Regions from separate parts of the Halomonas sp. C10-5 genome, predicted to be linked through region 3. Evidence: predicted binding sites of a transcription regulator. Region 3 holds the regulator's gene; each other region holds the start of a gene.
What was found. Region 3 encodes sigma-54, which starts transcription at its own class of promoters, with help from an activator protein. Its sites were predicted from a motif close to TGGCACNNNNNTTGCTNT; they were not measured.

Region 1 (10,109 bases), 1.6 Mb from region 3:
GAGAGCGGGGTCACGGTGTAGTCCACGGTCAGCGACTCGCCGCCCAGCATCGCCAGGCGCGCCTCGCGACGGGTGAAGGGGTGGCAGGCGTCACGCGCCTTGGTCAGCACCTCGGCCAGGCCGTCCGCCTGCTCCATCAGCGAGCAGAGTGGCACCCCCTGCACGCGACTCAGGCTCACCGAAAGCAGCGCCTCGGCGGCAGGGTTCATCCACGCGACCCTGAGCTCGCCATCCAGCAACAGCACAGCGGTGGAGAGGTGTTCCATCAGGCGTTGGTACATCGAAGCGGCCATATCGGGTCCGGGTATACTTGCTCTGGAGAGGGAAGCTGCAAGAAACGGGCCAGGACGCTGGGGCCCATGACAGCGCGCCCTGCGACGTCTGACGGCGCAACATATGCACCAAAATAGTGCATAAGAAAGACGCCTGCACCATTGCCGGAGGGCCGAATCAGGGCGCCGGGCTCGCCCGGCGCTGCACTGGCTCATCCTCGGGCAGGCGTCGAGAGGGGGCGTCCAGGCGCCGCCGGGGCGTCAGGGACTCCTCTTCATCAGCAGGCGACGGAGGCGGCTGGTAGGGCGGATACTCGGAATGGGGAGGCCAGTGCCCGCCATGCGGTGGGCGACAGGGCCTGGGGCTGCCGTCCGGGCACCACGGCCAGGGTGCCCAGCGAGGGGGGAGCTAACCGGACGATTGGCGATTCACGTTGGCACGCAGCACATAGATGGTCACCGGCGACGTCCGGTGGCGCACCTCGCCGCCGGCATCCAGAAGCTCGGCCTGCAGCACATGCTCCCCGGGGTTCATGTTGGGCACCATGAACGCCGAGGTGTGCATCGCCGACTGGCTGACCTGGCCATCCACCAGCAGTCTGACGCGATGGTCCTCGCGCAGGCCGGGCTCGATCCCCAGGTCCACGGCGATGTTGCCGGCCGCACCCACCGGGAAGGCCTGCTCGTGGGTCGGCGAGACGATACGGAAGCTGTCGTAGGGCATGAACGGCTGGCCCGGCGAGGCCGCCGCCGGGGCGCTGTCCAGCCGCGGCGCGGCCTGGCCGGTGCGCACTTCGCCACTGGATGGCACCACCGTGACCGGTGCCAGCTCCACCTGCTCGCCGCCACGGTCGGGGTTGTCGGTGAACACCACGTTGCCCTGGGCATCCGTGGTGCGGTAGATATTCTGCGCCTCGGCGGCCACGCCGAAGGTCATGACCAGCACCAACGTCAGCACTGCCTTGTTCATGGAGAGCCCCCTGCTTGTCGGCTGCGCGAGCCTGGATGGTTCCGCAGCACCACTCTGCGTTGGATAGTGTAGAGAAGAAAGGGGTTCCGCCGGTAGCGGAACCCCTTTTCTGGTTCAACGAGTGCTGGTTCAACGTAACGCGCCGCCCCGCCGGGGCGACGACGATCATCAGCAGCTGTAGTACATGTCGAACTCGACCGGGTGCGTGGCCATGCGCAGGCGGTCCACGTCTTCCATCTTCAGCTCGATGTAGGCGTCGATCATGTCATCGGTGAACACGCCACCCTCGGTCAGGAAGGCACGATCCTTGTCCAGTGCCTCCAGGGCCTGGTCGAGGCTATGCGCCACGGTCGGCACCTTCTTGCCCTCTTCCGGCGGCAGGTCATAGAGGTTCTTGTCCATGGCATCGCCGGGGTGGATCTTGTTCTTGATGCCGTCGATGCCGGCCATCAGCATCGCCGCGAAGCACAGGTAGGGGTTGGCGGTCGGGTCGGGGAAACGCAGCTCGACGCGCTTGCCCTTGGGGCTCGCGGTGTAGGGGATACGGATGGAGGCCGAACGGTTGCGAGCCGAATAGGCCAGCATCACCGGCGCCTCGAAGCCCGGCACCAGGCGCTTATAGGAGTTGGTGGAGGCGTTGGCGAAGGCGTTCAAGGCACGCGCATGCTTGATGATGCCGCCGATGTAGTAGATGGCCATCTCGGAGAGGCCGGCGTACTCGTCACCCGCGAACTGGTTGGTGCCCTCCTTCCAGAAGGACTGGTGCACGTGCATGCCGCTGCCGTTGTCGCCCACGACAGGCTTGGGCATGAAGGTGGCGGTCTTGCCGTAGGCGTGAGCCACGTTGTGGATCACATACTTCATCTCCTGGACCTCATCGGCCTTCTTGACCAGGGTGTTGAACTTGACCCCGATCTCGTTCTGGCCGGCGTTGGCCACCTCGTGGTGGTGCACCTCGACGCTCTGGCCGATCGCCTCCAGGGTGTTGCACATGGCGCCACGGATGTCGTGGAAGCTGTCTACCGGGGGCACCGGGAAGTAGCCGCCCTTGACCCGCGGACGGTGGGCCAGGTTGCCGCCCTCGATGGGACGGTCGGTGGCCCAGGCGCCCTCCTCGGAGGTGATCCGGTACATGGCGCCTTCGGGGTCGGCCTTCCAGTGCACCTCGTCGAAGATGAAGAACTCGGGCTCCGGGCCGAAGAAGGCGGTGTCGCCCAGGCCAGTGGACTGCAGGTAGGCCTCGGCACGCTTGGCGATGGAGCGCGGATCACGCTCATAGCCCTGCATGGTGGCCGGCTCGATGACATCGCAGCGCAGCACCAGGGTGGAATCCTCGGTGAAGGGATCCAGGAAGGCGGTGCCATCCTCCGGACGCAGGATCATGTCGGATTCGTTGATGCCCTTCCAGCCGGACATGGAAGAGCCGTCGAACATCTGTCCGTTCTCGAAGAACTCCTCATCCACCTCCCGGGCCGGGATGGTGACGTGCTGCTCCTTGCCGATGGTGTCGGTGAAGCGCAGGTCGATCCACTTGACGTCATGTTCTTCGATCAGGGCGAGCGTCTTGGCAGACATGGTGTCCTCCGGTTGAGCATGGCTCGATGGTTGAGGTGATTCAGGCATAACGATGCTGGAACCCCAGCAAGCTGTTGTAGCACGCCGCAGGCACGCTGCCCACGACGGCCCGGCATCACCGGGCTCTGACCATAACAATGCAGGCGGCGTGCCAACCCTGCACCCCACACAGGCACGCCTCACACAATTAATTGAATAACTTGAATTTTATCCGAGATGCCTGCTGCACTTCGATGAGGCGCCGGCTCGTTGGGCGAGACAGTCTGACACAAACCGCACCATAACGGTGCAAAGCCCGGACGATACGCACCATTACGAACCACCGGACAGCGCCGGCAACAAGCCTTTGATACATTCAATAACTTCAAGCTACACTTGCTTACAACACTCCACGCCGGCCGCGTCTCCTGGCCGCCACCCGGAGCCTCCTCCTTCTGGCCTCGGAGAGCCTATGGCCGCTCCTTCCGGCACTTTACTGATCGATGCACGCAGTGCCGGCGCCAGGCTACCCCGGGAGCTGGCACTGGTGGCCAGCCTCGCCGCCGACCAATCCTTCGAGCTTGTTGTTGTCGACGATACCCGAGATCCACGGGTCACCGGCATCGCACGCCGCTATGGGGCACGCCACCTGCGCCTGCCCGGCGCCCCTCTGGGCGAGCGCCTCGCCACCGCCATCCCCAAGACCAGCGGTTCGTTGCTGGTGTTTCCCGTGCTTGGCTCTCTCTCCTCTACCCTCAGCCTGATTCAGCTGGCACAACGTGTGGCCGAAGGCGAGGTCGACGCCGTGATCCTGCCCGACAGCACGCCGGGGCTGTTCGCCCGCCTGCTGGGTCGCCGAAAGCCTGCCACCACGGCCGGCATCTGCCTGGCGCGCCACTGGTACGAGCGCCTCGGCGGTTGCGACCCGGGTCTCGACCGCGACGCCCTCACCGACCTGGTGGCGCGCCTGCGCCACTGCGGGGCTCGCCTGGAGCTGGCTGCCCCCGATCAGCGGGAAAGATAACCACCGCCAGGCGGTGTCACGGGCCCAGGCCCCGGATGAGGCGAGCGGACCAGGCTCGAGGGCACGCCATGGCAAGTCGGCAAACTTGCTACTCCTGGGCGCCGCTAGTCTGTACAATGCGCGTCCCACATCCCTGCCCCGCGCCTAGGGTACTTACCAGAACGTGTACATAGGTGCGTACATATCAGCGAGTCACACCTTATGAGCACGACCGTAAGTCCTTCAAATATCGAAAGTCTCAGAAATATCGCGATTATCGCGCACGTCGACCACGGCAAGACCACCCTGGTCGACAAGCTGCTCCAGCAGTCCGGCACCCTGGACCGCAAGGCCGAGGGCCAGGAGCGCGTCATGGACTCCAATGACCAGGAGAAGGAACGCGGCATCACCATCCTGGCCAAGAACACCGCGATCCGCTGGCAGTCACCGGATGGCCAGGCCTACCACATCAACATCGTCGATACCCCCGGACACGCCGACTTCGGTGGCGAGGTCGAGCGCGTCATGTCCATGGTCGACTCGGTGCTGCTGCTGGTCGATGCGGTCGACGGCCCCATGCCGCAGACCCGCTTCGTGACCCAGAAGGCCTTCGACCAGGGCCTCAAGCCCATCGTGGTGGTCAACAAGATCGACCGTCCCGGCGCGCGTCCCGACTGGGTGATCGACCAGATCTTCGACCTGTTCGACAACCTCGGTGCCTCCGATGAGCAGCTCGACTTCCCGATCATCTACTGCTCGGCGCTCAACGGCATCGCCGGCCCCGACCCCGACGAGCTGGCCGAGGACATGACGCCCATGTTCCAGTCCATCGTCGATATCGTGGAGCCGCCCAAGGTCGAGCTCGACGGTCCCTTCCAGATGCAGATCTCGGCGCTGGACTACAACAGCTACGTCGGCGTCATCGGCCTGGGCCGCATCAAGCGCGGCTCGGTCAAGCCCAACCAGCAGGTCACCGTCATCACCAAGGAAGGCAACACCCGTAAGGGCAAGATCGGCCAGGTGATGACCCACATGGGCCTGGAACGCGTACAGACCGACGAGGCCACCGCCGGCGATATCGTCTGCATCACCGGCATCGACGCCCTGGCGATCTCCGACACCCTGTGCGACCCGGCCGCCGTCGAGGCGCTGCCGCCGCTCTCGGTGGACGAGCCCACCGTCTCCATGACCTTCCAGGTCAACGACTCGCCCTTCGCCGGCAAGGACGGCAAGTTCGTTACCAGCCGCAACATCAAGGATCGCCTCGAACAGGAGCTGATCCATAACGTGGCGCTGCGCGTCGAGCAGGGCGAGACCCCGGAGAAGTTCAAGGTCTCCGGTCGTGGCGAGCTGCACCTCTCGGTGCTGATCGAGAGCATGCGTCGCGAAGGCTTCGAGCTGGCCGTGGGCCGCCCCGAGGTGATCATCCGCGAGATCGACGGCGAGAAGCAGGAGCCGTACGAAGAGGTGATCATCGACTGCGAGGAGCAGCACCAGGGCGCCATCATGGAGGAGATCGGCTACCGCAAGGGCGAGCTCAAGAACATGAACCCCGACGGCAAGGGCCGGGTGCGCCTGGACTTCATCATCCCGGCACGCGGCCTGATCGGCTTCCGCGGCCAGTTCATGACCCTGACCTCGGGCACCGGCATCCTCACCAGCCGCTTCGACCACTACGGCCCGCTCAAGCCCGACGCCGCCATCGAGCGTCGCAACGGCGTGCTGGTCTCCATGGTCTCCGGCAAGGCCCTGGCCTACGCCCTCTATGCCCTTCAGGAGCGCGGCAAGCTGATCATCGACCACGGCACCGAGGTCTACGAGGGCATGCTGATCGGCATCAACAACCGCGCCAACGACATGGTGGTCAACCCCACCAAGGGCAAGAAGCTCGACAACATGCGTGCCTCGGGCAATGACGAGAACATCGTGCTGACCCCCCCGGTCAAGTTCAGCCTCGAGCAGGCCATCGAATTCCTCGATGACGACGAGCTGGTGGAGATCACTCCCAACTTCATCCGCCTACGCAAGAAGCACCTCACCGAGAACGAGCGCAAGCGCGCCTCGAAGAAGTAACGCTTGCCACTCCGCTCTCCCAGGCCCGCCGATCGGCGGGCCTTTTCATGGCTGTCTGCCACCAGCGCCTTTCCCGTCAACGTCGCCACCCTCTATGCTGGAGGCATGCCCTTGCAGGCATGCCCATACAGAGAAGGAGAGCCCCGATGCACAAGCACGTGGAGTGGGACGACCCCGGCGCCGACAGCGTGATGCACCACTTCCAGCAGGACCCCGGCGGCTATTCGGACCCCGGCCCCGGCGACATCCTCTCGGCCCGCCATGAGGGTGCCGTGGTACGGGTAAAGGTGGAGGCCTATGTGGAAGGCACCAGCATCGGCGAGGTGGCGGCGATCATCTCCGTGGACAACGGCCGTAGGCTCAAGTCCCACGGCAAGCTCGCCCTGGGCGACACCGTGCGCCTGCCCGACGAGTTCCGGGCCCTGGAGCCGACCCTCGGGGACCCCGACGAGAGGCGCGAGAATGACTAGCCGACCCCCTCCTCTTCCCGGACGTTAACGCGGCAAACGCGTTGCCACTGGTTCCCGAAGGGGTTTTGTCGCAAAGTGGCGAGCTGGGCCAACGGCCAATGCTTTCAGCTTCGGAGCCACGATGAGCACGCACAACGTCTGGACCCACAAGGGCACCTTCCTGCTGGCCGCGGTCGGCTCGGCGGTAGGACTGGGGAACCTGTGGCGCTTTCCCTACCTGGCCGGCGAGAACGGCGGCGGCGCCTTCCTGCTGGTCTACGCCCTGACCATCTTCGCCGTGGGCATTCCGATCCTGATCGCCGAGATCATGCTGGGCCGCGCCAGCCGACGCAGCCCCATCATGGGCATGCATTTCCTGACCCGTACCCACCATACCTCGCGCAGCTGGCAAACTATCGGCTGGCTGGGCGCCGTCTCCGCCTTCCTGATCCTCAGCTTCTATTCGGTAATCGCCGGCTGGGCGATCCACTACACCTGGCAGATGTTTACCGGCGCCCTGGTCGGGGCCGACGCCGCAACCATCGCCGCCGGTTTCGACGCCCTGCTCGCCTCGCCCTCGCTGCTCACCCTCTACCACACCCTGTTCATCGTCGCCTCGGGGCTGATCGTCGGCCTCGGCGTCCACCAGGGTATCGAACGCGGGCTGCGGGTGATCATGCCGGCTCTCTTCGTGATCCTGCTGGTGGTGCTCGCCTACGGCGTGACCAACGGCGACTTCGCCGCCGCCGCCAGTTTCCTGTTCACCTTCAATGTTGCCGACCTCAGCCTGGAAGGCTGGCTCGAGGCCATGGGCCAGTCGTTCTTCACCCTGAGTCTGGGCATGGGCGCCATCATGGCCTACGGCGCGTACATGTCCAGCGAGGTGTCGCTGACCCGCACCGCCATCGCCATCGCCGTGATCGATACCGCGGTGGCCATCGTCGCCGGCCTGGCGATCTTCTCGCTTGTCTTCGGTGCCGGCCTCGACGCCGGCCAGGGCCCCGGGTTGATGTTCGTCACCCTGCCGCTGGCCTTCGCCGAGATGCCCGGCGGCGCGCTGGTCGGCGGAGTCTTCTTCATCCTGGTGCTAGGTGCGGCGATCAGCTCCTCCATCTCGCTGATCGAGCCGGTAGCCGCCTTCCTGGTCGAACGCTTCGACCTCACCCGTCCCCAGGCGGTATTCGCCATGGTGGTAGCCACCTGGGCACTGGGCCTGCTCACCGTGGTCAGCTTCAACCTGTGGGCCGAGGGCAGTATCTTCCACAGCCTGTTCGGGCGCAGCGCCTTCGACCTCTTCGAACTGCTCACCAACATCTTCATGCCGCTGGGTGGCCTGTTGATCGCGCTGTTCGCCGGCTGGGCGCTGACCCACTCCGAGGTGATGAAGGAGATGCGCACCAACGAGACCTGGTTCGCCATCTGGCGCTTCCTGGTGCGCTTCGTCGCCCCGGCGGCGGTCTCCTTCGTGTTCCTGCGCGCCATTCCCCAGGTAGATGGCTATCTGATTCCGGCCATCGGCGCGGTAGTGATCGTCGGCGCCTTCGCCGCCGGCCGCACCTTCCTGATGGATGACCGCCAGGAACAGTGACCCACGCTGCCGCCTCGAGGGGCGGCGGCGTCGTGGCGGCGTGACATAGCAAGCAGATACATCAAATCAACACAACAACAACGAGACATAGCGCATGGCATCCATGATCGACGTGCAGCACGTCAACAAGGCCTTCGGCGGCCTCAGGGTGATCAACGACTGCTCGCTCTCGGTGGAGTCGGGCTCGATCACCGGCCTGATCGGTCCCAATGGCGCCGGCAAGTCGACGCTGTTCAACATCATCGCCGGGGCCCTGCCGCTGGACAGTGGCAAGGTGCTGCTCGAGGGCGAAGATATCACCAACCGCCCGGCCAACGAGCTTTTCCACAAGGGCTTGCTGCGCACCTTCCAGATCGCCCACGAGTTCTCCCAGATGACCGCGCTGGAGAACCTGATGATGGTGCCCCCGGCCCAGGCCGGCGAAAGCCTGTTCAACGCCTGGCTCAAGCCCGACCTGGTACGCTCCCAGGAAACCGAGGTGCGCCGCCGGGCACTGGAGGTGATCGACTTCATCGGCCTGCATCACGTGCGCAACGAACTGGCCGGCAACCTCTCCGGCGGCCAGAAGAAGCTCCTCGAGCTCGGCCGCACCATGATGACCGACGTCCGGGTGGTACTGCTCGACGAGATCGCCGCCGGGGTCAACCGCACCCTGCTCGGCGACCTGGTGACCAATATCGAACGGCTCAACCGCGAGATGGGTTACACCTTCCTGGTCATCGAGCACGACATGGACATGATCGCCCGGCTCTGCGACCCGGTGATCGTGCTCGCCCAGGGCAGCGTGATGGTCGAGGGCTCCATCGAGGAGATCCAGAACAACCCCGAGGTCATCGAGGCCTACTTCGGAGCGTCCCAAGATGCCACTACTTGAAGCGCGTGAGGTCTACGGCGGCTACGGCGGCATGAACATCCTCAACGGGGTGAACCTGACCCTGGAGGCCGACGAGATCGGCGTCATCGTCGGCCCCAACGGCGCCGGCAAGTCCACCATGCTCAAGGCCATCTTCGGCCTGCTCGTGGTAAGCCAGGGCGAGATCCTGCTGCGTGGCGAGCCCATCCACAACCTGCCCCCGCACAGGCTGGTGCAGCAGGGCATGGGCTTCGTGCCCCAGGAGCACAACGTCTTCCCGAGCCTGACGGTGAAGGAGAACCTGCAGATGGGGGCCTTCCTCAAGCCGGGCAACGTCAAGCGCATGCTCAGGCAGATCTATGACTTCTTCCCGCCGCTCTACGACAAGCGCCACCAGCCCGCCGGCGAGCTCTCGGGGGGCCAGCGCCAGATGGTGGCCATGGGCCGCGCATTGATGGCGGAGCCCAGCGTGCTGCTGCTCGACGAACCCACCGCCGGCCTCTCGCCACTCTTCGTGAACGAGATCTTCGAGCAGGTAAAGCAGGTCAACGCCGCCGGCGTCGGCATCCTGATGGTGGAGCAGAACGCCAAGCAGGCGCTGGCCATCGCCGACAAGGGCTTCGTGCTGGCCGCCGGCCAGAACCGTTTCACCGATACCGGGGCCGCCCTGCTGGCGGACCCGGAAGTGGCCAGGAGCTTCCTGGGCGGCTGAACCGCTGGGGAGGCAAGGGAGAACCAACCTCGTGAACGAATTCGTCTTCTTCATCAACAACGTGATCGTCGCCGGCAGCGTCACCGGCTCGATCTACGCCATCGGCGCGGTGGGCGTCACCCTGGTGTTCAGCATCATGCGCTTCGCCCACTTCGCCCACGCCGACATGATGACCTTCGGTGCCTTCATGGTGCTGCTGCTGACCATGGCCTTCCCGGGGGCCGGCGCGGCCCTGGGGCTGCCCACCGCCGTGGTGATGCTGCCCCTGGCCATGCTGCTGACCGCGGGCCTGGCGGTAGGCATCGACAAGGTGTTCTACAAGCCGCTGCGCGCCCATGGTGTGAAGCCCATCGTCATGGTGATCGCCTCGCTGGGCGTGACCCTGATGCTGCAGGGGCTGATCCGCCTGTTCGCCGGCACCAGCGGCACCAGCCTGTATGTCGACGACCGCAAGGAGATCTTCCGCCTCGCCCTGCCCTTCGAGGGCGTGCGAGCCCCCATCGTGGTCACCGAACCCCAGCTCATCCTCTTCGTGCTGACCATCGCGAGCGTGGTGGGACTGCACCTCTTCCTCTCCCGCTCGCGGCTGGGCAAGGCGATGCGCGCCATGTCCGACAACCCCGACCTGGCCCGCG
Region 2 (10,109 bases), 1.4 Mb from region 3:
ATCAATTCCTGACGAATCTGGCCCTGCCCATTTCCAGCGCTAGCAGGGGCATACACTATTTGAAGGTTTTCATGACTCCCACCATTGCCATACTGCTCATCATCACTTTCGTGGTGTCAGCGGTGGGCCTCTTGCTCTTGATCTGGTCTATCGCCACCAATCAATTCAGTCACGGCCACCTCGCTGCCAGAACCATCTTTGCCGAAGGCGAGGAGGGGCACGGCGAGGACCCTGCCGGTGATACGGTGCTTGAGGACACCGACAACACCATTGCCAACGATGAACTCCAGGCGCGCGAGGTTGCCGATCGCTCATCACGCCAAGCGGCGCTGGCTTGGCTCGGTTCAGCGGTTCTCTGGCTTCTGGTGGGCTCGGCCTACGGCTTGCTAACGTCGGGCAAATTCCACTGGCCCGAGTTGCTGGCTGATAGTGAATGGCTGACTTTCGGCCGGGTTCGCCCCATGCACCTCAACGCCGTTGCCTATGGTTGGGCATCCATGGCCGGTGTCGGGGTGGCAATCTTCCTGATACCGCGACTGTTCAAGACGGCGCTGGTGGGCGGTCGCTACGCCCTGTGGGGCGCCGTCCTCTGGAACCTCGGCATGGTGCTCGGCCTGGTGGCGATCAATCTGGGACTCTCCGACGGAGAGGAGTGGCTCGAGTTTCCCTGGCAGGTCGACACCCTGTTCGTGATCGGCGGCGGCCTGTGTGCCATTCCGCTGTTGCTGACGGCCGCCAACCGACGGGTATCACATCTCTACGTCACCAGCTGGTACCTGCTGGCCGCGCTGGTGTGGTTCCCCATCCTCTTCCTGCTGGCCAACCTGCCGGTGGTGTTCCCCGGGGCCTCGGGAGCCACCGTCAACTGGTGGTTCGCCCATAACGTCCTGGGACTTTGGGTGACCCCCATCGGGGTCGGTATCGCCTACTACATGATTCCCAAGATTCTCGGCCGCCCGATCATCTCCTATCAGCTCTCCCTGATAGGTTTCTGGTCACTGGCACTCTTCTACAGCCAGGTGGGGATTCACCACCTGGTAGGTGGCCCCGTACCCACCTGGCTGGTCACGCTCTCCATCGTCCACAGCGTGATGATGTCTGTCCCCGTGATCACCGTCGCCATCAACCACCACGGCACCATGTGGGGGCATTTCGGCAGACTCAAGGATTCTCCCACGCTGCGTTTCGTGTGGATCGGGGCACTGATGTACACCCTGTCGTCGCTGCAGGGCTCGATGGAAGCGCTGCGCAGCGTCAACGTGGTCACCCACTTCACCCACTACACCGTGGGCCATGCCCACCTGGGGATGTATGCCTTCCTCAGCCTGATCCTGTTCGGCGCCATCTATTTCATCATGCCACGCCTGATGAACTGGGAATGGCCCTGGCGTCCGCTTATCAGCCTGCACTTCTGGCTGGTGACGTCCGGCATCCTGATCTACGTGGTATCGCTCTCCGTCGGCGGCTGGCTGCAGGGCCTGGCGATGCTCGATGCCGAAACAGCGTTCATGGACATCGTGCGCCTCACGCTCCCCTATCTCGAGGCCCGTACCCTGGGAGGTGCGCTGATGACCCTCGGTCATGTGATATTCGCCGTGCACTTCGTGGCCATGCTGCGCCGCAGCGGCAAGGAGCGCCACCGGCCGACGCTGTTTCGATCCGCTCAACGCACCCGGGATACCCTGGAGGGCTCTCGATGAAACATGCCTTAGCGATCATGGTGGGCGCCGCGCTGATCCTGCTGCTGGCCACGCTGACCCTGGTGGCCATGCCCTATGTGCAGATGTCCACCGAAGCGGTTCCCGAGGAACTCGAACCCTATACCCCGGCTCAGCAGCGTGGCAGGGACCTCTATATCGCCAACGGCTGCCTCTACTGCCACAGCCAGCAACCGCGCGACCCCGGCTTCTCGCGGGCCGACAGCGAACGTGGCTGGGGTCGCCCCTCCGTGCCCGGTGACTATGCCTTCGATCAGCCCCACCTGCTGGGGACCATGCGCACCGGCCCTGACCTGTTCAACATCGGCGCTCGCCAGCCCAGCGTCGACTGGCACCTGCTCCACCTCTACAACCCGCGTGCCGTAGTCGAGGACAGCATCATGCCGGCCTATCGCTTCCTGTTCCGCGTCGTCGACGAGCCCCGGGAGGATCAGCACGTGGTCGAGATCCCCGAGCCTTACGGCCCCGAATCCGGCGTCGTCGTGGCGACCCGGGAAGCGCTGGAACTGACGTCCTATCTGCTGTCCCTGGATCACACCTATCCCGTGGACACCCTGCCCCGGGCCAAGGCGGCGGACGAGGAAGGAGAAGGCTGATCATGAGCGCCCATGACCCACAGCGTGCCCAGCATCGTGAGCATCCCGAACCCAGCGAAGGCGGTCGTCCCGTACCGCGGTTCGTGGTGGCCTGGATCGGAGTGCTGATCCTCTGGGGCGTCGGCTACTATGCCTGGCACATCGGCTGGCCCCTCACTGGCGGCGACAGCCGTACCGCCGTCGAACAGGCCGCACCCGGTGCGGCAGTCGATGGCGAGAAACTGTTCACCGCCCAATGTGCCTCTTGCCACCAGCCGACAGGAGAGGGTGTTCCCGGCACTTTCCCGCCGTTGGCCGGCAGCGAATGGGTGCAGGGCGATCCATCACTGATCATCGCCATCGTCCACGATGGCCTGACGGGTCCCATTAGCGTAGCCGGTGAAGAGTACCAGGGCAGCATGCCGGCCTTCGCTGATCAGCTCTCCCCCGACGAACTGGCCGCGGTGCTCAGCCATGTGCGTCAGGCCTGGGGCAATGAGGGCGACCCCGTCGACCCGGCTCTGGTCAGGGAACACGAGGAGCGCTTCGCCGAGCGCAGCGCCTGGACGGTGGATGAGCTGCGCAATACCTTCTCCACACCGGAGTAGCCCGGCCGTGCGGCACACTGCCAACCTCTCTGCCGGCCACGACGCCGTCGGCGCTACCCCCGAATTCGAGGAACGAGTGTTCGTGGTGGACGGCCTGCACTGCGCCAGCTGTGCCACGGCAGTGGAGGCTCAACTCCGTCGCCAGTCCGGCGTCTTCAGCGCCGCCGTCAACTTCGCCGCCGACTCTGCCATAGTGCGCTGGGACGATACCCGTACCCCCTTCGCTGAGTTACAGCACGCCGTGGCGAGGCTTGGCTACCGACTGCGACCTCCCGACGACGCAGACAACGCGGCTGAGAACCTAGACCGGATTCGCAAGCCCCTGCAATGGCGCCTCGCCGTCGCGGTGTTCTTCGGCATGTGGAGCATGATGCCGGCACTGCTGATCTACCTGGCGCCGTTAGGCGTGGTCGAGCCCGCCGTCACCTGGCCACTGGGCATCGCCAGCGGCATGCTGGCCATACCGGTACTGCTCTTCTCGGGGATGCACTTCTATCGCGTCGGGTGGCGAACCCTGCGCGTCGGCGCGGCCGGCCTTGATACCCTGATCAGCGTGGCAGTGGTGGCGGCCTGCCTGGTTTCGGCGTGGCATCTGATGAACGGCTCGGCGGAGGTCTACTTCGATGCGGCGGTGATGCTGATCACCTTTCAGCTCGTGGCCCGCCTGATCGATAGCGGCGTGCGACGGCGAGCCTCGGCGATCATTCGCGGCTACCTGACCCACACGCCCGAGCGCGTGCGGACGTGGCGAAACGATGATTGGCAAGAGGTAGCCGCCACTGAGGTGACGGCGGGCCAGCACATCCGCCTCGAGGGCGGCGAGCCGCTGGCTCTGGACGGATACGTGATTGATGGAAACGGCGATGTGGACATGTCGATCCTCACCGGAGAGCACGTTCCGCGGCGCGTGGCCCGGGGGGGAACGCTTGAGGCCGGCTGCCGCCTCGTCGACGGCAGGCTGGAACTTCGCGTCACCGCCGGCGTCGGCGAGAGGCGCATCGATGGTATCGCCCGCTCGGTGCGTGCCCTGCTCAGCCACAAGTCCGCCATGCAACGCCTCGCCGATCGCCTGGCCCGGCGGCTGCTGCCACTCATCGTGGTGGCCTCGGGCCTGGCCATGCTGCTGGGCGTCGCCCAGGGCCTGCCGACCGGTGAGATCCTGATCCACGGACTGGCCGTGCTGATCATCGCCTGTCCCTGCGCCCTGAGCCTGGCGATTCCACTGGTCATCGTGTTGGGCCAGGCCCGCATGGTGATGCTGGGCATCCTGTTCCGCGACCCTGCCGCCCTGGAAGGCGCCGCCTCGGTCAGCGTGATTGTCTTCGACAAGACCGGCACACTGACCACCGGCACCCCTCATCTGTCGCGCGTGGTGCCCTCAGCCGGCGTGACGCCCAGGGACCTCCTGCAACTGGCGACCGATGCGCTGCAGGATATCCCTCATCCGATCGCCGAAGGCCTCAAGTCCGCAGCGACCCCTTCTGCCCACGCGACACGCGGCCGGCGTGACAACCATCCCGGACAGGGGGTGTGCTGGACACAGGGTGCCGAGCGCATCCTCGCCGGGCGCCGGACCTGGCTCATCGAACGGGGCATCGCGGTACCTCCTTGCGACGACGCCGGCATGGAGCTCCATGTGGCAAGCAGCGGCCGATACGCCGGCCGACTCCTGTTCCGGGAGACGCTCCGACCGGACGCCCCCTCCACGGTGCGTCGGCTGCAGCAATCCGGCTACGCCCTCTACCTGCTCAGTGGAGATACGCCACGCGCCTGCCAGGAGGTCGCCGAGACGCTGGGCATTCCCCATGACCGCGCCCTGGCGAGTCGCTCACCAGAGGAAAAATCGCGTTTCGTTGCAGCGCTCGAGCGCCATCATGACGTCGCCTTCGTCGGCGATGGCCTGAATGATGGGCTGGCGCTGGCCCGTGCCCGCCTCGGCATCGCCGTCGGCAGCGCAACCTCGGCGGCCAGCCAGGCCGGCGCCGTCTACCTGCCGGATGGGCTGGCACGCATACCGCAGACCCTGCAACTGGCCAGGCGGGCACGCCGCCTGATGCAACACAACCTGTATTGGGCCATCGGCTACAACGCCATGGCCATCCCCTTGGCCATCGCCGGCTGGGTGGCTCCCGGGGTCGCCGCCCTGGCGATGACGCTCAGCAGCCTGTGCGTGCTGGCGAACAGCCTGCGCATCCGCAGCGGAAAACTCAGCAACCGACACCAGCTGGACAGTATGCGGGAGTGAGGCTTCAGGCCAGCGCTGACGACACGGGATGCGTCATCTACGTTGATAGAGACCGTTCAGCCACACGGCTGATCATCAGTTTCATCACCACTCTCACCGACAACCTTGAGGTCGTGTTCATGACGGATATCTCCATGCCCAAAGCCACTCGCGCCCACGCCGAAAAACGCCACCGACTGGCACCATTGCCCGACGATGCCTTTCACCAATTCAGCGAAGCCGTATTCGCCGATGGCGCCCTCGACGGGGCCACTAAACAACTCATCGCGGTAGCGGTCGCTCATGTCACCCAGTGCCCCTGGTGCATTGAAGGCCATGTCAAGGCGGCACGCCGAGCTGGCGCGACGGGCGAACAGATCATGGAAGCCATCTGGGTGGCTGCCGAGATGCGAGCAGGTGCTGCCTTTGCGCATTCGATAAAGGCGTTGGATCTGATTGAGTAGACAGAGCCAACAACTCACCCTTTAGCCGTTGAGCTTAGTGGTCGCCTCGGCAAACCTGATGAATTGTCGGTTGTATAATTCGTGCTGGGAGACATGGCTCCAGGCTTTTCAACCTGGCTCAAGGTGAGACTCACTTCAGCCCCAGCCGCCTGGCCAACTTGTGCAGGTTGCTGGGATCCAGCTCCAGGCGCCGAGCCGCCGCCGCCCAATTCCCGCCGCAGGCGGCGAGGGCGTCGCGGATGGCCTGCCGCTGGGCCCATTCCACCCGCTCGCGCAGGTTGGATGCACCGACTGCCCCGGCGTGCTCCGACGCTGCCGGCGTGCCGACGCTCATCTCCTCGGGGACCGGCAGATCGAGCCAGCCCGGCTCCAGGGTGATGATCTCGTCGCGCCTCGCGCCCTGACTCAGGGCCTTGATGGCGGCCCGGCTGATCACGTGTTCCAGTTCCCGCACGTTGCCGGGCCAGGCGTAGCGCGACAGCGCCTGCTCGGACTCGGGCGAGAGACGCAGGCTGCGCACCCCGAGCCGGGTGCGGTTGATCTCCAGGAAATGGCCGGCCAGCACCAGCACGTCGCTGCCGCGTTCGCGCAGGGGGGGGATCGCTACCGGATAGACCGACAGCCGGTGGTAGAGATCGGCGCGGAAGCTACCCTCACGCACCGCTTCGCCCAGATGCCGGTTGGTAGCGGCGATGATGCGCACGTCGACGCGCCGCGGAACGTCCTCCCCCAGCCGCTGAATCTCACCCTCCTGCAGGGCGCGCAACAGCTTGGCCTGGACCGTCAACGACAGTTCGCCCACCTCGTCGAGCAGCAGGGTACCACCGTCAGCCGCCTCGAAGCGCCCGGCGCGCGCGGCGGTGGCGCCTGAGAAGGCCCCCTTCACATGACCGAACAGCTCGCTCTCGGCCAGGGACTCCGGCAGGGCGGCGCAGTTGACTTGCACCAGCGGCGCGGCGTGGCGGGCGGAGCGACGATGGAGACGGCGTGCAAAGAGCTCCTTGCCCACCCCGGTCTCGCCGCTGAGCAGCACCGGCAGGTCCGATGCGGCCACCACATCGAGCTCACGCAGCAGCCGCTGGAGTTCCGCGCTGTGGCCAAGGATATCGCGCTCCTCGGGGGCCGCCAGCGGCAGGCCGCTCTCCTGCTGGGACATGCGCAGGGCCCGCAGGTCACGCTCCAGGCGGCTGACCCGCGCCGCCGCCTCGACCAGCAGCGCATAGCGCTCCAGGGCCGCCCGGTCGGTGGCATCGAAGGTCCCCGCTTCGAGCGCATCCAGGGTCAGAGCTCCCCAGGGTTCGCCCTCCACGTGCAGGCTGATACCCATGCAGTCGTGGACATGCAGCGGCTGTCCGGGCTGCTGCTCCACCAGCCCATCATAGGGATCGGGCAGGTCGGCATCGGGCGGGAAGAGGGTCGTGCGCCGACTGGTGAGGATAGTGGCCAGGCGTGGATGCTGGGCCACCTCGAAGCGCCGTCCCAGCACTTCGCGCACCAGGCCGTCCACGGCCAGCGGAACCAGGGCGCCCTCCTCCAGGCGCAGCAGGCAGACGGCGCCGCAGCGAAAACCTTCGCGCAGGGTCCGCACCAGGCGCTGCAGGCGCACCGCGCTGGGCAGGTCGGCGACCAGGTCAGCAAGCAGAGTCTCGTCGAGCATGGTGATATTCACCTTGAAGGGTTCAATCTACCCTAAACGATCCGGGTATTTTTCACCAGAATGGCCTCGATACCCGGCAAAACAGGCCGTCAGGAACTGGCATGCCACTTGCTTGTGATGAGGTACCACCCTTTTCTGCCATCATCCGACCAAGGAGCTCCTGCCATGAGCCTGATCGAACAGACCGTCGGCCGCACCGCCCTGACCCTGCCCGGCGCCACCCGGGTGTTCCGCGACCACAATATCGACTTCTGCTGCGGCGGCCGCATAAGCCTGCGCGAGGCCGCCGAGCGCGTCGGCCTGGCCCCAGAGGCGCTGGTGGACGCGCTCGAGGCGCTGCCCGCCGGCGCAAGCGACGAACGCGACTGGCAGTCCGCCAGCAACGACGAGCTCATCGACCATATCCTGACCCGCTACCACGATGTCCACCGTCAGCAGCTGCCCGAACTGGTGCGCATGGCGCGTCGCGTCGAGCAGGTCCACGGCGAGCGCGACACCTGCCCCAACGGCCTGGCCGACCTGCTCACCACGATCTACCAGGAGATGGAGAGCCACATGCAGAAGGAGGAGCAGATCCTCTTTCCGATGCTGCGCCGGGGCATGGGCGCCCAGGCCCAGGGACCCATCGCGGTAATGCGCCACGAGCACGACGACCACGGCGAACACCTCGAACAGCTGGCGGCGCTGACCGACGACATCACTCCGCCCAAGGGCGCCTGCACCACCTGGCGAGCCCTCTATACCGGGCTGCGCGAGTTCCGCGACGACCTGATGCAGCACATCCATCTGGAGAACAACCTGCTGTTCGAACGCGCCGGCTGAATCCCGTTCGGCGCCCAATCATGACGCACCGTCGCCCGACGGTGCGTCAGGGAGGCCACCATGAAAGCCATCATTCTGGAACGCCTGCATGCCGACCACCATCGCTACGCGGCGCTGCTCTGCATCCTCGACCGCCAGCTGCATATCGCCGCCTGCGAGGAGGTCCCCGACTATCGACTGCTGGCCAGGCTCTGCCACTACCTGACCCACCAGCCCGAGGAGTGGCACCATCCGGTGGAGGAGGCCCTCTTCGCCCGCCTCACCGGCTGCCATGCACAGAGCGTTGAGCTGCTCGCGGTGCTCTCCGAGGAGCACCGACGGATCACCCGCGATGGAAACGAGCTCGAGGCGACCTTCCGCCGCCAGGCGAATGAGATGCCCGAGGCTGAGCTCGATCCCGGCCAACTCAACCTGGCTCGCGGCTTCAGTGAGCTCTATCACCATCACCTGCACAGCGAGAACCGGCATATCTACCCGCTGATCGAGCGCTGCCTGCAGGCCGCTGAATTGGATGAGCTGGCGCCCTCTCCTTCGCTGGCCAGTCCCTCCGAGGGCAGCCCCAGCTTCCAGCTGCTGTACCGGCAGATCGCCGACCACCGCACGGGACTGCGCCTGGGCCACGGCGAGCAGGCCGACTTTTGTCCGCTCTGCGACGCCAGAGCCGACTACGCCTCCTTATGACCCGCGTCAAAAGGCCAGGCGGGATAGTCGACTAGCATGGTCGGGATTCCCACGACAGGAGGCTCACCATGGAGCTCGTCTGCCCCGCCGGCAACCTGCCTGCCCTTAAGCGCGCCGTGGATGAAGGGGCCGATGCCGTCTACTTCGGCTTTCAGAACACCACCAACGCCCGCCAGTTCGCCGGCCTCAACTTCACCGACAAGCGCGCCAGGGAGGGCATCGACTACGCCCACGCCCGCGGCAAGCGGGTCTTCTGCGCCATCAACACCTACCCTCAGCCGGATGGCTGGGCCATGTGGACCCGCGCCGTGGACCAGGCCGCCGATCTCGGCGTCGATGCCCTGATCATGGCCGACATGGGGCTGCTCGACTACGCCGCCCGCCGCCACCCCGACCTCGCCCGCCATCTCTCGGTACAGGGCTCGGCCACCAGCCACGAGGCGCTGCGCTTCTATCACGACCAGTTCGGCATCAAGCGCGCCGTGCTGCCCCGGGTGCTCTCCATCACCCAGGTGCGCGACCTGGCCAAGCAGAGCCCGGTGGAGCTCGAGGTATTCGCCTTCGGCAGCCTGTGCATCATGGCCGAGGGGCGCTGCTACCTGTCGTCGTATCTCACCGGTGAATCGCCCAACACCCGCGGCGTCTGCTCGCCGGCGGCCCATGTACGCTGGGAGGAGACCCCGGAGGGCCTGGAGTCACGCCTCAACGGCGTGCTGATCGACCGCTACGGTGAGGGCGAGAACGCCGGCTACCCCACCCTGTGCAAGGGGCGCTTCGAGGTGGGCGGCGAGACCTACCACGCCATCGAGGAGCCCACCAGCCTGAACACCCTGGAGCTGCTGCCGGAGCTCAAGGAACTGGGCATCGCGGCCGTCAAGATCGAGGGTCGCCAGCGCAGCCCGGCCTATGTATCAAAGGTCGCCGGCATCTGGCGCCAGGCCCTGGATCGCCTGGAGCGCGCCCCGGGCCGCTTCCACACCGAACCCGCCTGGATGACCGGCCTCGGCGAGGTCTCCGAAGGCAGCACCACCACCCTGGGCGCCTACGAGCGCCGCTGGAAATAGGAGAGAGCCCATGTCCGCTACCCCCACGCTCCAGCTGTCGCTCGGCCCGGTGCTCTTCTACTGGACCCGCGAACACTACGCCGACTTCTATCGCGAGGCCGCCGACTGGCCGGTGGAGATCGTCCACCTGGGCGAGTCGGTCTGCTCACGGCGCCGCGACATGAAGCTCGACGACTGGCTTGGCATCGGCCGCGAGCTGACCCAGAGCGGCAAGCAGGTGGTGCTCTCGAGCCAGACCCTGATCGAGTCCGAGGCCGACCTGCGCGACCTGCGCAAACTGTGCGACAACGGCGAGT
Region 3 (10,109 bases):
GGCAGCCCGCTGCGCGATGCCCTACTGGAGATCACCCGCCAGGGGCTGGGGTTCACCTGCGTGGTAGCTCCCGACGGCCGCCTCGCCGGGGTCTACACCGACGGCGACCTGCGCCGCACCTTGGACCAGCACAGCGACCTGACCGACCTGAGCGTGGATGAGGTGATGACCTGCCCCGGCAAGCACGTCTCCCCGGAAACCCTGGCCGCCGAGGCGGTCAGCCTGATGGAAGACCACCGCATCTCCGCCCTGGCCGTGGTCGACGACGAGGGTCGCCCGGTGGGCGCCCTGCATATGCACGACCTACTCGCCAGCGGCGTGATCTGACCTTAACGACACGGAGTCTTCATGACGACCCATACCTCTCTCCTGCAGGATCCGCAGCTCACCGATCGCCTGCGCCGTATCCGCCTGCTGGCACTGGACGTCGATGGCGTGCTCACCGACGGCCAGCTCTATTTCCAGGCCGACGGCATCGAGATCAAGGCCTTCAACGTCCAGGATGGCCACGGCCTCAAGCTGCTCAAGCGTGCCGGCATCCAGGTCGCACTGATCACCGGCCGCGAATCGCCCACGGTGAGTCGCCGCGCCGCTGCCCTGGGCATCCAGCATGTCTTCCAGGGCGTCGAGAAGAAACTGCCGGTCCTGCGTGAGCTAATCGCCCGCCTGGGCCTGGAGTTCGACCAGGTCGCCTACTGCGGCGACGACATGCCCGATGTGGGCGCCATCCGCCGTGCCGGCGTGGGCATCAGCGTCCCCAATGCACCGAGCTATATCCAGAAGCATGCGGACTGGGTTACCGAACGCAGCGGCGGCCAGGGCGCGGCCCGCGAGATCGCCGACACCCTGCTGCGCGCCCAGGGGCACTGGGACGCGGTGATCGACACCTACCTCCACGGGGCCGGCTGAGATCATGGCCCTGCCGCGCCCCGGCTTCCGCACCTGGCTGACCCTGCTGCTGCTGGCGCTGGGCGGAGGCCTGGCGCTGCTCGACCTGCGCGACCCCAGCCCCACCGGCCAGGTACCGCGCGATGCCGCGGGCGAACCCGACTTCTACCTCGAGAATGCGCGCCTCACCCGCTTCGACAGCGGGGGCCGGCCCCACCAGCGGGTGACCACGCCGCGGCTGGTGCATACCCCGGTAGACGACGTGACCCGTCTGGAGACTCCGCTTGCCCGGCTCCACGACCGCGAGGGTCGGCTATGGCTGGCCGAGGCAGACAGCGGCGAGCTGGGGCCGGGGGGCAACCCGCTGCTGCTCGACGGGGACGCCCGCCTGCGCGCCCCCGCCGAGCGCTGGGAGCTCGAGACCGAGACGCTGCATTACGATGCCGACACCGGGCATGCCTGGAGCACCACCCCGGCTACTCTGCGTCAGCCCCCTCAGCGCATGAGCGGTGAGCGTTTCGACGCCTGGCTCCATGACAATCGGGCGCGCCTGACCGACAATGTGCGCGGCCACCATCCGCCCGAGACATCCGAGGAGTCCTCGCCATGAAGCGCCCCCTGCTACCCACGCTGACCTGTGCACTGCTGCTGGCGCTGGCTATCGCCCCGGCCAGTCAGGCTCAAAATCAGGATGCCAATGCCCCCATCCTGGTCGAGGCGGACCGCCTCGATCTCGACGATCGCGCCGGCACCGCCGTGTACACCGGCAACGTGGATATCCGCCAGGGCAGCATGCGCCTGACCGGCAACCGGGTGGAGATCCGCCGCAACGCGGCCGGCGAGCTCTCCCTGGCGACCGCCACCGGTGAACGGGCCTACCTCGAACAGCAGCCCGATCCCGCCGAGCCGGTCGTCAAGGGCTGGGGGCGCACCGTCATCTATCACGTGGCCGAACGGCGCGTGGAGCTGATCGATCGCGCCGAACTCCACCAGGGGGGCGACACCTTCGAGGGCGGCTACCTGGAGTACTTCCTCGACCGCCGCGTGGTGCAGGCACGCGCCGATGGCGAGGGCGTCGAGGGCAGCCAGCGCATCCGCATGACCCTCCAGCCCGAACAGCAGTAAGGACGCCATGAAGACCCTTTACGCCCATCATCTGGCCAAGAGCTACAAGCGCCGTCGCGTGGTGCAGGACATCGGCCTGTCGATCCGCCAGGGCAGCATCGTCGGGCTGCTGGGCCCCAACGGCGCCGGCAAGACCACCTCCTTCTACATGATCGTGGGGCTGGTGCGTGCCGATGCCGGCTCGGTGGCCATCGATGACCTGGACCTCTCCCGGGCCGCCATGCACGAGCGGGCCCGGGCGGGGATCGGCTACCTGCCCCAGGAGGCCTCGATCTTCCGCAAGCTGTCGGTGGCCGACAACATCATGGCCATCCTCGAGACCCGCAAGGACCTCGACCGCGCCGGCCGTCGAGCACGCCTGGAGCAGCTGCTCGAGGAGTTCCATGTCACCCATATCCGCGACAATCTGGGCATGAGTCTCTCCGGTGGCGAGCGGCGCCGGGTGGAGATCGCCAGGGCGCTGGCGACCGAACCCGCCTTCATCTTGCTCGACGAGCCCTTCGCCGGAGTCGACCCGATCTCGGTGGGCGAGATCAAGGGGATCATCCGCCAGCTCAAGGCACGGGATATCGGCGTGCTGATCACCGACCACAACGTCCGCGAGACCCTCGACATCTGCGATACCGCCTATATCGTCGGCGACGGCAAGATCATCGCCGAGGGCGATGCCGAGTCTATCCTCTCCAACCAGAAGGTGCGTGAGGTCTACCTGGGCGAAGACTTCCGCCTCTGACCCCCTGACCGACATAAACCTATAAATATATTCCGGCGTGCTCCGCGCATGGCATGATTATTGCTTGATATCGTGTTGCGCCACGCGACGACAGGCGCTAGGGTAGGGTTTTCCGACACGCCAGGAGGACGCCTGCCATGGCCATGAAGGCATCCCTGCAGCTGCGGGTCGGCACTCAGCTGACCATGACCCCCCAGCTGCAACAGGCCATCGCCCTGCTGCAACTCTCCACCCTGGACCTGCGCCAGGAGATCCAGCAGGCACTGGAGAGCAACCCGCTGCTGGAGCTCGATGACGAGTTCGGGGAGCAGCCCACCCAGGAGCCCGCGGAAGACGACTGGGCCAGCGAAATCCCCGAACAGCTCGCCACCGACAGCGACTGGTCGGACACCTATCAGGATTTGGGCTCACCTGCCGGCGGCGAAGGGCCCGACTTCGAGCGCCAGGCTCAGGGCCAGAGCCTGCACGGCCACCTCGCCTGGCAGCTGGCGATGAGCGACCTCGATCCCCGGGAGCGGCAGATTGCCGAGAGCCTGATCGATGCCGTCAACGATGCCGGCTACCTGGCCGCCCCGCTCGACGAGATCCGTGATGGCCTGAGGCAACAGGGACTCGCCGACCTGCGCAACCAGGAGATGGAGCAGGTCTTGCTGCGCCTGCAGCAGTTCGAACCCACCGGCATCTTCGCCCGCGACCTGCGCGAATGCCTGCAGCTGCAGCTCGCCCTGCTCCCCGACAACACCCCGCACCTGCCCCAGGCGCGGCGCCTGGTACGCCAGTTCCTCGAGGCCCTGGCCGGTGGCGACCGACGCCTGCTCAAGCGCCGCCTGGGACTGGACGATGAGGCGCTTGACGCGACCATCGCCCTGGTGCGTGGCCTGGACCCGCGCCCCGGCAGCGCCTATGCCAGCGTGACCGACGACTATGTGATACCCGACCTGATCGCCTTCCACGACCGCCATGGCTGGCACGTCGAGCTCAACCCCGAGGCCCTGCCCCGACTGCGCGTCCAGCCCGACTACGCGGCGCTGGTGCGCCGCGCCGACAAGAGCGACGACAACCAGTTCCTGAAGGATCACCTTCAGGAGGCGCGCTGGCTGATGAAGAGCCTGACCAGTCGCAACGACACCCTGCTGCGCGTCGGTCGCGAGATCCTGGCCCGCCAGCTCGACTTCCTCGAATGCGGCGAGGAGGCGATGAAGCCGCTGATCCTGGCCGATATCGCCCAGGCGGTGGAGATGCACGAGTCAACCATCTCCAGGGTCACCACCCAGAAGTTCATCCATACGCCCCGCGGGGTGTTCGAACTCAAGTACTTCTTCTCCAGCCAAGTCCGCGGCGAAGGCGATGGCGACGCCCACTCCAGCACCGCCATCCGCGCTCGCATCCGCAAGCTCATCCAGGAGGAGCCGCCACGCAAGCCGCTCTCCGACAGCAAGCTGGTCACCCTGCTCGACGAGGCCGGCATCCAGGTCGCACGCCGTACCGTGGCCAAGTACCGCGAGGCCATGGGCATCCCCTCCTCCAGCGAACGCAAGCGGCTGGCATGACACCGCGCGGCGCCGCACCGTGGCGCTCCAGAGATTACCCGGGAAGCCATGGGAATCCCCTCCTCCAGTGAATGCAAGCGGCTGGCATGACCCGCGTCATCACCGGCATCCAGAGCGTCGGCACGGGGGGTATGCAAGGCTGGAAAAAGGGTTACAATCGAAGCACAACCAACGAGCAAGGAGCGTGTCATGCAAGTCAACATCACCGGCCATCATGTGGAACTGACCGATGCCCTGCGTGACTATGTCAACGAGAAGCTGACTCGCGTAGAGCGCCACTACGACAACATCACCAACGTGCAGGTGACCCTGTCGGTGGAGAAGGAGCGCCAGTCAGCCGCCTGCACCCTGCACGCTGCCGGTGCCGACCTGCATGCCGAAGCTCAGGAGAACGACATGTACGCCGCCATCGATGCCCTGGCAGACAAGCTGGACCGCCAGCTGGTCAAGCACAAGGAAAAGGCCCAGGCCCGCGCCCAGGGCGCCGGCGCTCGCTGAGCCCACGATGTCGTCCCTCGAAACCATCCTCCCCCCGGAGCGCACCCTCTTCGATGTGCCCGGGGGAAGCAAGAAGCGGGTGCTGGAGTTCTTCAGCACCTTCATTGCCCAGAACACTCCCAGCCTCGACAGCCAGGAGGTGTTCGCGCGCCTGATTGCCCGCGAACGCCTCGGCAGTACCGGGATCGGCAACGGCGTGGCCATCCCGCATGCCCGCAGCCCCCACTGCAAGGCCCCCATCGCTGGCTTCCTCAAGCTGGCCGAGCCGGTGGATTTCGACGCCATCGACGGTGAGCCCGTCGACCTGGTGTTCGTGCTGCTGGTGCCCGAGGAGGCCGATGCCGCCCACCTGACCCTGCTGGCCCAGGTGGCAAGCATCATGAACGATGTCGACACCCGGACTCGCCTGCGCCGCTGCGCCAGCCAGCGAGAACTCCACGAGGGCCTTATCGAGGCCATCCGACGACAGGGCTGAGCAACCGCTCGGCCAGGACGACCAGGAGATCCCCCCATGCAGCTCGTGATCATCAGCGGCCGTTCCGGCTCGGGCAAGTCGATCGCGCTGCAGGCCCTGGAGGATCTCGGCTACTACGCCATCGACAACCTGCCGGCCATGCTGCTCGGCTCACTGGTCGACGAGCTGGGCAACCCCGAGTCTCCGCGCTCCTCCATCGCCGTCAGCATCGACGCCCGCAACCTGCCCCAGGCCCTCAAGCGCTTCCCCAGCCTGCTCGAGGAGGTGCGTGAACGCGGCATCGATTGCCAGGTGATCTACCTCACCACTGACGCGCGCATCCTGATCGAGCGCTACTCTGCCACCCGGCGCCGCCACCCCCTCACCCGCGGCAGCGAAATGACGCTGGCCGAGGCGATCGACTCCGAGGAGCAGGCGCTGGCCGAGATCCGCGACCTGGCCGACCTGGTGATCGACACCTCACGGCTGTCGGTGCACGAACTCCGCGGCCGCATCGCCGACCAGGTGGCCCGGCACCGTCCCGAGCAGCTGACCCTGACCGTGGAATCCTTCGGCTTCAAGCGGGGCGTGCCCCTCGATGCCGACCTGGTGTTCGATGCCCGCTGCCTGCCCAATCCCTACTGGGACCCGCGCCTGAGGCCGTTCACCGGCCAGGACCCCGAGATCATCGCCTTCCTCGAGGGCTACCCCCTAGTCCAGGCGATGCTCGAGGATATCCACGCCTGGCTGACCCGCTGGCTACCCAGCTACGAGGCCAGCCATCGCAGCTACCTGACCGTGGCCATCGGCTGCACCGGCGGACAGCATCGCTCGGTCTATATCGCCGAACGGCTGGCGATGCAGCTGGCACAGAGCCAGACCCATGTACGCCTGCGCCACCGCGAGCTGGGCACCCAGGACACCCTTCCCGGCCCCGACGCCACACCTCATCAAGGAAGTTGAGCGTGCCGCAACGCAAGCTGACCCTGACCAACAAGCGTGGGCTCCACGCCCGTGCCGCCACCAAGCTGGTGCAGTGCTGCCAGCCCTTCGACGCACGCATCCGCGTGACCAATGGCGCCATGCAGGGCGAGGCAGACAACATCATGTCGCTGCTGATGCTCGCCGCCCCCTGCGGCACCGAACTCACCGTCAGCGCCGAGGGGGAGGATGCCGAGGCGGCCCTCGACGCCGTGCAGGCGCTGTTCGAGGCCCGCTTCGACGAGGATGACTAGCTGCCGGCCACGGTCATCTCGTCGATCAGCCAGCTGCCGGTATGAATGCTTCCGCGGGTGTCGATATCGCTGCCCACGCCGGCCAGTCCGCGGAACATCGCCTCCAGGTTACCGGCAATAGTGAACTCCTCCACCGGGTACTGGACCCTCCCGTTCTCCACCCAGAAGCCTGCCGCGCCGCGCGAGTAGTCACCGGTGACAGCATTGACGCCCTGCCCCATCAGCTCGGTGACCAGTACCCCGCGCCCCATGCGGGCGAGCAGCTCGTCGCGTGAGGCCAGCGGCGCCGCGATGCGCAGGTTGCGGGCTCCGCCGGCATTGGCGGTGGTCTGCATGCCGAGGCGTCGCGCACTGTAGGCCGAGAGCATGTAGCTGGCCAAGCGCCCATTCTCGACAAAGACATTGTCGCGGGTCTGCACGCCGTCGTTGTCGAAGGGCGAGCTGGCCATGGCGCCGATCTCCATGGGCTTCTCCTGCAGGCTGAACCACTCGGGGAAGAGCACATCACCGAGGCGGTCGCAGAGGAAGGAGGACTGGCGGAACAGTGCACCGCCGGCGATGGCCCCCATCAGCGAGCCGACCAGGCCCGCAGCCAGGTTGGGGTCGAAGAGTACCGGCATGCGCCCGGTGGCCGGCCGCCGGGCGCCGAGGCGCCGCAGGGTGTGCTCGGCGGCGCTCTCGCCAACGCGCTCGGGAGCCAGCAGGTCGCGGGGGTTCCGGGCGCTGGTGAAGTCGTAGTCGCGCTGCATGCCGGCGGCGTCCTCGGCGATCAGCATGCAGGAGAGGGAGTGACGGCTGCCGCACTGGCTGCCCAGGAAACCGTGACTGTTGGCATAGACCCGCACCCCCTCGCCGCTGGAGAGCGAGGCCCCGTCGGAGCTCTTGATTCCCGCCTTGCCGCGACCGGCGGCCTCGCAGGCCAGTGCCAGGTCGATCGCCTCCTCGGTGGTCAGCGGCCAGGGGTGGTGCACGTCGAGATCCGGCAGGTGGGTGGCCATCAGCTCGGGGTCGGCGAGGCCGGCGGCGGGATCCTCGCCGGTGTAGCGGGCGATGGCGATGGCCTTCTCAACCACGGCACGAATGGAGGCCTCTCCGGCGTCGGTGGAGGAGGCACTGCCCTTGCGCTGCCCGAGATAGACGGTCACCGCGATGCCCTGGTCACGAGAGAGCTCGACGGTCTCCACTTCCCCTTCGCGCACGCTGACACCGACGCCCTGGTCGACGCTGGCGCCCACTTCGCAGGCGTCGGCACCGAGCTTGCGGGCCAGCTCCACGGCCTGTCGGGAACGGCTCTCCAGCTGGATCTGCTGGGCGGCGGCATCGAAAGCCTGAGTCATCTCTATCCTCCTTCGGCGGACCCAGAGGCCGCGCCTGTGATGTTCATTCTCAGCCCGGTGTAGCGGGCTGGTATACTGTCGGGACACCCAGCCCCCAACCGATGGAAGCGGCATGTCCCAGGAATCTCCCCGCGAGCTGCTCGACCAGATCCTTCAGCAGCCGGACAACGACGAACGCCCCAGCAAGTCCCAGCTCAAGCGCGAGATGCAGGCGCTGCAGACGCTGGGCGAACAGATCATCGCCATGACACCCGGCGAGCGGGCGCGCTTTCCGCTCTCCGACGACATGCTCGCCGCGGTGGAAGAGACCACGCGCATCCGCTCCCACGAGGGGCGACGCCGCCATATGCAGTACATCGGCAAGTTGATGCGTCGCGAGGACCTCGAGGCGATCCGGGCCGTCCACGACGAGATCGAGCAGGAGACGCTGCGCCGCGACCACGCCTTCCATCGCCTCGAGAAGTGGCGTGACCGCCTCGTCGACGAGGGCGACGCCGCAGTGGAGGCCTTCGTGGCCGACTACCCCGACGCCGACCGCCAGGCCCTGCGCCAGCTGATCCGCAATGCCCAGCGCGAGCGCGAGCGGGGCAAGCCCCCGGCCAGCGCCCGCAAGCTGTTCAAGCTGATCCGCGATACCGCGGGGCTGTAGGTCTCGCACTGCTCGGGGCTGATCCGGCGGCAAGCTTGCAAGGAGGCGCTGTGAATACCTCCCTGTACGCTACCGATTCCTTCCCTGGAATCGGACCTCCTCTTCAGCTTGCCCCCGGCGCCCCTCGCTCGATCAGGAAGCAGTACCACCCACGGTCAGCTCGTCGATCTTGAGGGTCGGCTGGCCGACGCCCACGGGCACGCCCTGGCCCTCCTTGCCGCAGACGCCGATGCCGCTGTCCAGCTCCATGTCATGGCCGATCATCGACACCTGCCCCATCACCTCGGGGCCGTTGCCGATCAGCGTCGCGCCCTTCACCGGGGCGGTGATCCGGCCATCCTCGATCAGGTAGGCCTCGCTTGCCGAGAACACGAACTTGCCCGAGGTGATGTCCACCTGGCCGCCGCCGAAGCTCACCGCATAGAGGCCACGTCTGACGCTCTTGAGGATATCGGCGGGGTCGTCCTGCCCGGCCAGCATGACGGTGTTGGTCATGCGCGGCATGGGCAGGTGGGCGAAGGACTCGCGGCGTGCGTTGCCGGTGGGCGCCATGCCCATCAGCCGGGCATTGAGCTTGTCCTGCATGTAGCCGGTCAGGATGCCATCCTCGATCAACGGGGTGCGCTGACCGACAGTGCCTTCATCGTCGACACTCATCGAGCCGCGGCGGTCGGCCAGGGTGGCATCGTCCACCACCGTCACCCCCGGCGCGGCCACGCGCTGGCCCATGCGTCCCGCGAAGGCCGAGCTGCCCTTGCGGTTGAAGTCGCCCTCCAGGCCGTGGCCCACCGCCTCGTGGAGCAGAATGCCGGGCCAGCCCGGGGCCAGCACCACCGGCAGCTGGCCGGCCGGGGCGTCGACCGCATTCAGGTTCACCAGTGCCTGGCGGACCGCCTCCTTCGCATAGCGCTCGGCCACGCCCTCGTCGCGCAGACGCGACATGGGGTAGCGGCCACCGCCACCGGCGCTGCCGCGCTCGCGACGGCCGTTGCGCACGGCGATCACGCTGACGTTGAAGCGCACCAGGGGACGGATATCCGCCGCCAGGGTGCCGTCGCTGGCACGCACCAGCACCACCTCATGGACCCCGGAGAGCGAAGCACTGACCTGGCTGATCGAGGGATCGGCGGCCCGGGCCACCCGATCCGCTTCCTTGAGCATGGCGACCTTCTCCTCGGCAGAGAGGCCGGAGAGCGGGTCGACCCCGGCATAGCGCGCCGTGGGTGCGACGGCGACTGGAACGCCCAGGCTCAGGCGCTTGCCGCTGCGCACGATGCCCGCGGCGGTTCGCCCGGTCTCGCCCAGGGCGTCGGCGGTGATCTGGTTGGAGTAGGCGAAGCCGGTCTTCTCGCCGGCCAGGGAGCGCACGCCCACGCCGCCGTCGATATTGTAGCTGGCCTCCTTGACCTCACCATCTTCCAGCACCCAGCCCTCGTGCCAGCTGCGCTGGAAGTAGAGATCGGCATAGTCGATACCCGGGCCCAGGGCGTGGCCGAGGCCGGCGTCCAGGTCATCCAGGGAGAGGCCGCCGGGAGCCAGCAGGATACCGGCGGCTTCATCTAGCAGTGCGTGTCTCGCTTGGGTCATTCTGCGCTTTCCACTGAGATCTGCGGCGCGGTCCAGGGACCGAGCACGCGATA

Region 1: the regulator sigma-54 is predicted to act here: its motif matches at 2,954-2,971, upstream of glnA (glutamate--ammonia ligase).
Region 2: the regulator sigma-54 is predicted to act here: its motif matches at 7,344-7,361, upstream of ytfE (iron-sulfur cluster repair protein YtfE).

The regions. Positions count from the first base shown of each region.
Region 1 is NZ_CP175665.1:320,304-330,412, reverse strand. Features, by position in the region: gene glnL (nitrogen regulation protein NR(II)) at 1-281, opposite strand, end outside; gene ACJ7IV_RS01545 (DUF4124 domain-containing protein) at 682-1,242, opposite strand; gene glnA (glutamate--ammonia ligase) at 1,411-2,817, opposite strand; gene ACJ7IV_RS01535 (hypothetical protein) at 3,269-3,820, shown strand; gene typA (translational GTPase TypA) at 4,022-5,872, shown strand; gene ACJ7IV_RS01525 (hypothetical protein) at 6,019-6,342, shown strand; gene ACJ7IV_RS01520 (sodium-dependent transporter) at 6,464-7,909, shown strand; gene ACJ7IV_RS01515 (ABC transporter ATP-binding protein) at 8,004-8,783, shown strand; gene ACJ7IV_RS01510 (ATP-binding cassette domain-containing protein) at 8,770-9,474, shown strand; gene ACJ7IV_RS01505 (branched-chain amino acid ABC transporter permease) at 9,506-10,109, shown strand, end outside.
Region 2 is NZ_CP175665.1:128,847-138,955, reverse strand. Features, by position in the region: gene ACJ7IV_RS00670 (cbb3-type cytochrome c oxidase subunit I) at 72-1,700, shown strand; gene ACJ7IV_RS00665 (cbb3-type cytochrome c oxidase subunit II) at 1,697-2,314, shown strand; gene ACJ7IV_RS00660 (c-type cytochrome) at 2,317-2,901, shown strand; gene ACJ7IV_RS00655 (heavy metal translocating P-type ATPase) at 2,909-5,146, shown strand; gene ACJ7IV_RS00650 (carboxymuconolactone decarboxylase family protein) at 5,143-5,589, shown strand; gene norR (nitric oxide reductase transcriptional regulator NorR) at 5,720-7,246, opposite strand; gene ytfE (iron-sulfur cluster repair protein YtfE) at 7,412-8,068, shown strand; gene ACJ7IV_RS00635 (hemerythrin domain-containing protein) at 8,129-8,749, shown strand; gene ubiU (ubiquinone anaerobic biosynthesis protein UbiU) at 8,818-9,813, shown strand; gene ACJ7IV_RS00625 (U32 family peptidase) at 9,824-10,109, shown strand, end outside.
Region 3 is NZ_CP175665.1:2,208,680-2,218,788, forward strand. Features, by position in the region: gene ACJ7IV_RS10320 (KpsF/GutQ family sugar-phosphate isomerase) at 1-327, shown strand, start outside; gene ACJ7IV_RS10325 (KdsC family phosphatase) at 349-909, shown strand; gene lptC (LPS export ABC transporter periplasmic protein LptC) at 914-1,498, shown strand; gene lptA (lipopolysaccharide transport periplasmic protein LptA) at 1,495-2,013, shown strand; gene lptB (LPS export ABC transporter ATP-binding protein) at 2,021-2,746, shown strand; gene ACJ7IV_RS10345 (RNA polymerase factor sigma-54) at 2,884-4,296, shown strand; gene hpf (ribosome hibernation-promoting factor, HPF/YfiA family) at 4,486-4,794, shown strand; gene ptsN (PTS IIA-like nitrogen regulatory protein PtsN) at 4,802-5,269, shown strand; gene rapZ (RNase adapter RapZ) at 5,306-6,211, shown strand; gene ACJ7IV_RS10365 (HPr family phosphocarrier protein) at 6,214-6,483, shown strand; gene pmbA (metalloprotease PmbA) at 6,480-7,820, opposite strand; gene yjgA (ribosome biogenesis factor YjgA) at 7,933-8,469, shown strand; gene tldD (metalloprotease TldD) at 8,602-10,056, opposite strand; gene ACJ7IV_RS10385 (YhdP family phospholipid transporter) at 10,053-10,109, opposite strand, start outside.